Regions from separate parts of the Paenibacillus sp. FSL F4-0087 genome, predicted to be linked through region 1. Evidence: a T-box and tRNA genes for the amino acid it is inferred to sense, from the RefSeq annotation. Region 1 holds a T-box; the other holds one or more tRNA genes.
The links. The T-box of region 1 lies ahead of trpS (tryptophan--tRNA ligase). A T-box ahead of a tRNA ligase gene usually reads a tRNA of that ligase, here a tRNA-Trp.
Positions count from the first base shown of each region.

Region 2: it has a tRNA-Trp gene. The T-box ahead of trpS (tryptophan--tRNA ligase) is inferred to sense a tRNA for this amino acid. The anticodon was not compared.

Region 1 is NZ_JBBODJ010000001.1:2,052,384-2,056,087, reverse strand. Features, by position in the region: gene MHB84_RS09565 (GerAB/ArcD/ProY family transporter) at 1-919, opposite strand, end outside; gene trpS (tryptophan--tRNA ligase) at 989-1,981, opposite strand; T-box leader at 2,324-2,627, opposite strand; gene MHB84_RS09555 (DMT family transporter) at 2,655-3,590, opposite strand.
Region 2 is NZ_JBBODJ010000001.1:3,875,839-3,879,542, reverse strand. Features, by position in the region: gene MHB84_RS17905 (helix-turn-helix domain-containing protein) at 1-45, shown strand, start outside; gene MHB84_RS17900 (methyltransferase domain-containing protein) at 228-1,148, opposite strand; tRNA gene MHB84_RS17895 (tRNA-Leu) at 1,597-1,675, opposite strand; tRNA gene MHB84_RS17890 (tRNA-Cys) at 1,699-1,772, opposite strand; tRNA gene MHB84_RS17885 (tRNA-Gly) at 1,779-1,853, opposite strand; tRNA gene MHB84_RS17880 (tRNA-Gln) at 1,858-1,932, opposite strand; tRNA gene MHB84_RS17875 (tRNA-His) at 1,946-2,018, opposite strand; tRNA gene MHB84_RS17870 (tRNA-Trp) at 2,048-2,121, opposite strand; tRNA gene MHB84_RS17865 (tRNA-Tyr) at 2,128-2,213, opposite strand; tRNA gene MHB84_RS17860 (tRNA-Thr) at 2,219-2,294, opposite strand; tRNA gene MHB84_RS17855 (tRNA-Phe) at 2,313-2,388, opposite strand; tRNA gene MHB84_RS17850 (tRNA-Asp) at 2,485-2,562, opposite strand; tRNA gene MHB84_RS17845 (tRNA-Met) at 2,590-2,663, opposite strand; tRNA gene MHB84_RS17840 (tRNA-Val) at 2,682-2,757, opposite strand; tRNA gene MHB84_RS17835 (tRNA-Glu) at 2,828-2,899, opposite strand; tRNA gene MHB84_RS17830 (tRNA-Ser) at 2,906-2,997, opposite strand; tRNA gene MHB84_RS17825 (tRNA-Asn) at 3,001-3,076, opposite strand; rRNA gene MHB84_RS17820 (23S ribosomal RNA) at 3,145-3,704, opposite strand, start outside.

The DNA of each region.
Region 1 (3,704 bases):
GAGTGGCACAACATATGATCCTTCTGGAGGCGCTCTTAATATTCCAAATTTCTACTACAATATACATGGCCAGACTAATCCGGGTGAAAGAACCGGCGAGCCATTGGTAAATGGAAAAGAAATCAGTCTGGGCAATATATTTGCCCAAGGAGGCAATTCGCCATTCTTCAAAGGCCGGATAACGCATTTTGGCAGCTTCGAAAGGGTCGAATTCCACGATTGCCCCAATAAGTGGGCCAAGGGTTAGACCAAGAATAATTGATGCGAGCATCAGGTATTGCCATACACGTATCCGCTTGGAGAGGTGGGGCTGCAAGTACCAGATGAACAGCAACTCAAACATGCCTGAAAGGCTGTAGACTGTGCCATGAAATACGGGATGCCAGCCATGTTCAAGCACAGGCAACAGACGACTGTAATCCTTGTATTGTGTATTAACGATAGCGACATAGAAGCCAAGCAACACAACCAAAGGCAGGATCAAGCCTGCTGTAAATGCCAGAGAGCGTACTCCTTTATAGGCCGCATAGGCACAGAGAGACATCAGGGCAATGCTTGTAACCAATATTGGCGTCTCCGTCAGATAATTGGTTTTGGCCCAAGTGGTGGTATCATGCAGAGTGAAGTAGATCACGGACAGAAAAAAGAGGCTGTTTCCCATCCGAAACAGCATGCCAAGAGGCTTGCCAAGATGGGAAGTCAGCCATTCATGCAGGGTTTGGTGCTGGAGAAAACGAGAAACATACGCAAGCATTAGAGTGAATATAAGATAAGGTCCTGCGGACAACAGAACGGATATCCATGCATCCCTTTTGGCTGAAGACAAAAGGGCAGGGATGATCAGGACGTGGCTGATCAGGCCGACAGATAACATCATTAACATCATGGCTTGCAAAAAAGAAGGCTGTGTTGGTTTCATGCTGAGGGGACCTCTTTTCCCAATATACTGTTCTCAGCAGTGTTAACGTGAACAAGCCTTCTCATACCGTCAGTCGAAATAACGTATTCCCATCGCTTCACGAACCTCTAGCATTGTCTCACGTGCAGCTTGACGTGCCTGACGTGTACCTTCCACGAGGATTTCTTTCACTTCATGCCCACGGTGTTCATAGTAATTTCGCCGTTCACGGAAAGGGGAGAGCAGTTCGTTAATCGCAGTACCTGCAATCTTTTTGCAATCCTTGCAACCAATGGTGCCATTACTACAGTTCGCATGAATCTCAGCAGCCTCATCCTTTCGAAACAGCTGGTGATAGGCAAACACCGGACAAATATCCGGATGTCCCGGATCAGAACGATGAATGCGTGCAGGGTCGGTTTTCGCCTTGGACAGCTTGGCATACACATCATCAGGATGAGCATTCAAAGAGATGGCGTTGCCCATACTTTTGCTCATTTTGCCCACGCCATCCAGTCCGCCCAGCCGTTCTCCGGTCAGAATACGTGGTTCAGGCAGAACTGGGGAATATAATTCATTGAACCTCCGTACCAGTTTCCGCGCTGTTTCGATATGTGGGATCTGGTCTTCTCCCGCTGGAACAAGGGTTGCTTTGCAGAACGCAATATCCGCAGCTTGGCTGACGGGATATCCAAGAAATCCGTAATAGAGATCCTTATAACCACGGTCACGCGCCTCGTTTTTTATCGTAGGATTATGCCGAAGACTGTTCACCGTGACAAACATGGAGAAAATGACAGTTAGCTCGGCAATTTCCGGAATCATCGACTGGATGAACAGAGTGGCTTTATTGGGATCGATACCTACGGCAAGATAATCAAGTGTCACTTGATGCACGCTGTCTGCAATCAGCCCCGGTTGGTCATAGTGGGTCGTGAGCGCCTGTACATCAGCCAGTAAAATATACGTTTTGTACTCATCCTGCAATTGCACCCGACTGCGCAGGCTGCCCACGTAATGGCCGAGATGAAGCTGTCCGGTTGTCCGGTCTCCGGTTAAAATAATGTCTTTGTTCTTGTTCATGGTTTATTCTCCTTTGATGTTGTGATTTTGCGATCCATAATTGCTGACGCCACCAGCCGTCTTCCACGACCATCACCTCCTTTCAGCCTGCATCTTTCTCAGTCGAACTAAAGATTATTTACACTTGTCACTTCGATGACAGAACAACCTTCCGATCGCTGTTATCCCCTGATTTTTTGATACACTTTTACAAAGGTGAAATCTGGGGATAAAGGCGAACACTCCGCTTCTTCAGGTTATTTCTGTCCTCTCCGTTCTTGTGTAAATGTTGAGTTGTACTAATAAAGAAATTAAATCAAAAAAAGCCTCGTCCTTCATCCTGTTTCCCAGACGGGAACAGAATAGAAGGACGAAGCTTATGCTTCGCGGTGCCACCTTAATTGGCCGCTGGTTGCGGCCCACTTGAGGGATACGGATAAATATATGCGGAAAGCTCACATATGCCTTATCGATATCCTGTCCATGGATAACGGCTGAACATGCCGCCTTGCCTACTGACGATCCGCGCTCCTGAGTACAGGTGGCAGAACGGGTTCAACTCGGAACTCCGAAGCCCATTTCCACATGACCGATACACCTGCTCACACCATCCGCCGGCTCTCTGAGGTATCCTGTCCTGTGTACTTCTCTTCATCATTGTTGATAACGTCCGTTTACAATTTTTCACATTGTATCATGCTTTATCTGGATTGACCAGCCCACGTTTTCTTCCGCTCATATTGGTGCCAAGTACACCAGCGATGATCAGCAGGGCTCCAACAAAGTGGTATCCATACACTGGTTCATGCAATATCCAGGCTCCGCCAGCAATCGAAATGAGCGTGGACAAATTACTGAATACACTCATTTTGGAAGCTTCCAGATGAGTCAGGGCATAACTCGCCAGCAGCGTGGAGAACATGGTGGAGAGGACGGCCAGATAGGCCAGTGCTCCTAGGTAAGATGCATCTCCGAGTGGCTTCACATAATCCACCATGGTTCCGCTCGACGCGTGACGAATCAGGGAAGCTGCGTTGAAGACGATAAATCCAACCATCAGGGTCACCCAGGTCAATTCCATCGGTTTATATTTCTGCGCCAAGGGTCTTGCCAATACACCATAACCTGCAAAACACACTGTGGAGAGCAGCAATAAAGCAATACCTTTAAAATTGCCTGCCGACATCCCGCTTCCTTTCATCAAGAAAATAAAGATCACACCCGCCACGGACAACAGTAGAAACAGTTTTTGCAAAAGGGATGTACGTTCTTTTAGAAAGATAGAGGCCAACACAAGTGTGAAAACGGGGGCCATCGCCTGGATAATCCCTGCTTCCGATGAGTTGGACGAGACTAACCCGAATGCCTGAAAGGCAAAAAACAAAACAGGAGAGAGCAGCCCGAGCGGAATGATACGCCACAGATCACGAAGGGTTAGCTTGATCTTGATCCATCCAAAAATAACAGGAATGCTGACTACAAGTAACGACAAGGCAAAACGGTGTGCCAATACATCAATTGGATGTGCGACACTTACCGTCATTTTAACGAATAAAAAGGATAAACCAATAATGGCTGCATATAAAACAGCTGCTACATATGCATATGTTCTAGTCTGGCTATTGTTCATAGGGTTTCCTCCAATAATACGGTTTTTCTTTATTAATTCAACGGCGCATATGTTGCTGCGTACGCTGTCTGACCTTATTCAATATACTGCCAGACCAATAGTGGTACAATAGAC
Region 2 (3,704 bases), 1.8 Mb from region 1:
TATAGGGAACGTAAACATAAGCCTGATCTATCCATAAAGCAATAACGGCTCTTTGGAGGATGAAGTATGAGAGTTATATCAATTTCTATTTATAGAAGAAGAACGTTTGTTATTTAGTCGAAGAATAAGATGTCTTATATCTGACCATCAAAAAGGGAGCAGTTATACTGCTCCCTTTTCCTTTTTAAAACTTTATCTAAATTGTTCCTGCTGAAATGGGTCTACTGTTACTTGGTAAGTACCACTTTCATGTTCTGTTGCTCCAATTGAATCAGAATTTTACCGAACTTCCCTCCGCGTGAGAATGTAACCATACCATCCTTGTAAGTGTCTCTGATATATTGCTCAGCCAGGGCAAGTGAACCTTCATCCGTTGGCAGTTCGTGCGTGCTAAGCCACTCCTGAAGCTTATCAACGACTTCCTCAACAGGCATCTGCATATAACTTGTTTCTTTAGTGATTAAGGTGGTGTAAGAATAATCTTTCAGGTACAGCAGCTGTTGTATATATCCCATATCTCCGGCGTTGTATGATGGATAGACACCTAGTACCTCTTTAAGCTCATTTATTAGTGTGTGTTCTCTCGGTCCAGCCATCGTACTAATATAAACATACTTTCGGGCAGTGCTAATCGCCTGTTCAATCGTTTCCCAATTCGACATTGCCGGGCACATGGATGCAAATGTAAAATCATATTTCTTCTCCCAACCTTTGTCCTGAATCGATATGTCCTCGAACCGCTCTGAAACGATATCAATACTGGATGTAAGGGATGCAGGAATTGTCTCCTTCATTAATGAAACTAACAGTTCAGAGGGCTCTACAGCTGTAACGGTCGCTCCTTTGGTTGCAAAAGGAATCGTAAAGATGCCTGACGCTGCTCCAATGTCTAATATGGATAACCCGTCAAAACTCACACCCTGATTTTCTATCCAGCCTGTGATGCGATCGGATCGCTTCTTTCCATCGTCAGTAAACGACTGTTGGTGATATTCTCTAGCCCATCGTTCAAATGCTCCTGTTGCGTCAAACGCCGTACTCTTCATATTGTATTTTGAAGCTGTCGACTGATTCTTCCACGCTTCTTCCCACACAGAACGATCAAATAAAATTTCAGAATGTTTTAATACATGTTTTTCCTCAGACACGTTGCTTCACTCCGTTTCTTTTATAAAATATAAATTTACACGCAAAAGGATACTAGCTTGCTTGGATAAGCATCTTTTATATGAATTTAAAAGAGCTATAATATCCATAATTAAACGAAGTAATATTAGAGACTTTGTATATCCACAATATACTGATTAAAGTTATGAGTCAATACGTAAACAAAAATAATTCCATCTCCTTCTATAAGCCATAATCCGAGTGCCAGAGATCAGGGAATGAAATTGAGTAATTAGAGATACAAGATAGTCGCGTATTTACCCAAGCCCATCATGTTGGACTCCCCTGCAGTAATGGTGTTGTGATGACCTACAAAATTCCATTCAGGAGCCCCTCTTTGCTTAATTGCCGCACGTCACCTTTCATTCCGACAAATAAAAAAAGCTCATTAGATTTTGCATCTAATGAGCTTTTCCATACTTGCTTGAATACCGGCGAGAGGACTCGAACCTCCACGGTTTCCCACTCGATTTTGAGTCGAGCGCGTCTGCCATTCCGCCACGCCGGCATATGAAGTTTTTATGAAAATACTGGAGGCGCCACCCAGATTCGAACTGGGGATAAAGCTTTTGCAGAGCTGTGCCTTACCACTTGGCTATGGCGCCATATTTTGGAGCGGACGACGGGAATCGAACCCGCGACCCTCGCCTTGGCAAGGCGATGCTCTACCGCTGAGCCACGTCCGCATAATGGCTGGGGATATAGGATTTGAACCTATGCATGACGGAGTCAAAGTCCGTTGCCTTACCGCTTGGCTAATCCCCAAAAAAAACAAAGGGGCGATCGAGGGGAATTGAACCCCCGAATGCCGGATCCACAAACCGGTGCGTTAACCACTTCGCCACGATCGCCATAATACAATATGTTCTTAAAAGTTAATTGGCAGGGGCAGCAGGAATTGAACCCACACCAACGGTTTTGGAGACCGTTGTTCTACCTTTAAACTATGCCCCTAAAAACTGGTGGAGGATGATGGATTCGAACCACCGAACCCGTACGGGAGCAGATTTACAGTCTGATGCGTTTGGCCACTTCGCTAATCCTCCATAAGTGGTGCCGGCGAGAGGACTTGAACCCCCAACCTACTGATTACAAGTCAGTTGCTCTACCAGTTGAGCTACACCGGCGTATTAAGTTGTGATAAATGGTGGCTCGGGACGGAATCGAACCGCCGACACGAGGATTTTCAGTCCTCTGCTCTACCGACTGAGCTACCGAGCCATAATAAAGTTTAATCCTGAAACGTTACACTTTATCTAGGGCGTTCGGTGCCATATAGCAGATTTAGTGAACAGCTTCCTCATGTAAAGATTAAAATGGCGGAACCGACGGGATTCGAACCCGCGATCTCCTGCGTGACAGGCAGGCATGTTAGGCCAACTACACCACGGTTCCAGATCACTTTCTTGATAGAAAGTATAATTGCGGGGGCAGGATTTGAACCTGCGGCCTTCGGGTTATGAGCCCGACGAGCTACCGGGCTGCTCCACCCCGCGTCGTTATTAAAATTTATATGGTGGAGGCTGAGGGGATCGAACCCCCGACCCTCTGCTTGTAAGGCAGATGCTCTCCCAGCTGAGCTAAGCCTCCGAACAACACATTTATGATCTTATCATAAAACTGCTGTGTAAATCAACTTCTTTTTTTTCGAAGTTAGATATGACCCGTAGGGGATTCGAACCCCTGTTACCTCCGTGAAAGGGAGGTGTCTTAACCCCTTGACCAACGGGCCTTGCTATGGCGGAGAGAGAGGGATTCGAACCCTCGAGACGCTTGTGGCGCCTACACGATTTCCAATCGTGCTCCTTCGGCCAACTCGGACACCTCTCCATATGGCTCCCCGAACAGGGCTCGAACCTGTGACAACTCGATTAACAGTCGAGTGCTCTACCAACTGAGCTATCAGGGAATAATGCTTCAGAGATCATTCTCTGAAAACTAGATCCGAAACGAAATGTGCGACTTACAACTTGCATATTGGATAAGCCCTCGACCGATTAGTACTGGTCAGCTCCATGCATTGCTGCACTTCCACCCCCAGCCTATCTACCTCGTCGTCTTCAAGGGGTCTTACATACTGGGAAATCTCATCTTGAGGGGGGCTTCACGCTTAGATGCTTTCAGCGCTTATCCCTTCCGTACATAGCTACCCAGCGGTGCTCCTGGCGGAACAACTGGTACACCAGCGGTACGTCCATCCCGGTCCTCTCGTACTAAGGACAGCTCCTCTCAAATTTCCTACGCCCACGACAGATAGGGACCGAACTGTCTCACGACGTTCTGAACCCAGCTCGCGTACCGCTTTAATGGGCGAACAGCCCAACCCTTGGGACCTACTTCAGCCCCAGGATGCGATGAGCCGACATCGAGGTGCCAAACCTCCCCGTCGATGTGGACTCTTGGGGGAGATAAGCCTGTTATCCCCAGGGTAGCTTTTATCCGTTGAGCGATGGCCCTTCCATGCGGTACCACCGGATCACTAAGCCCGACTTTCGTCCCTGCTCGACTTGTAGGTCTCGCAGTCAAGCTCCCTTATG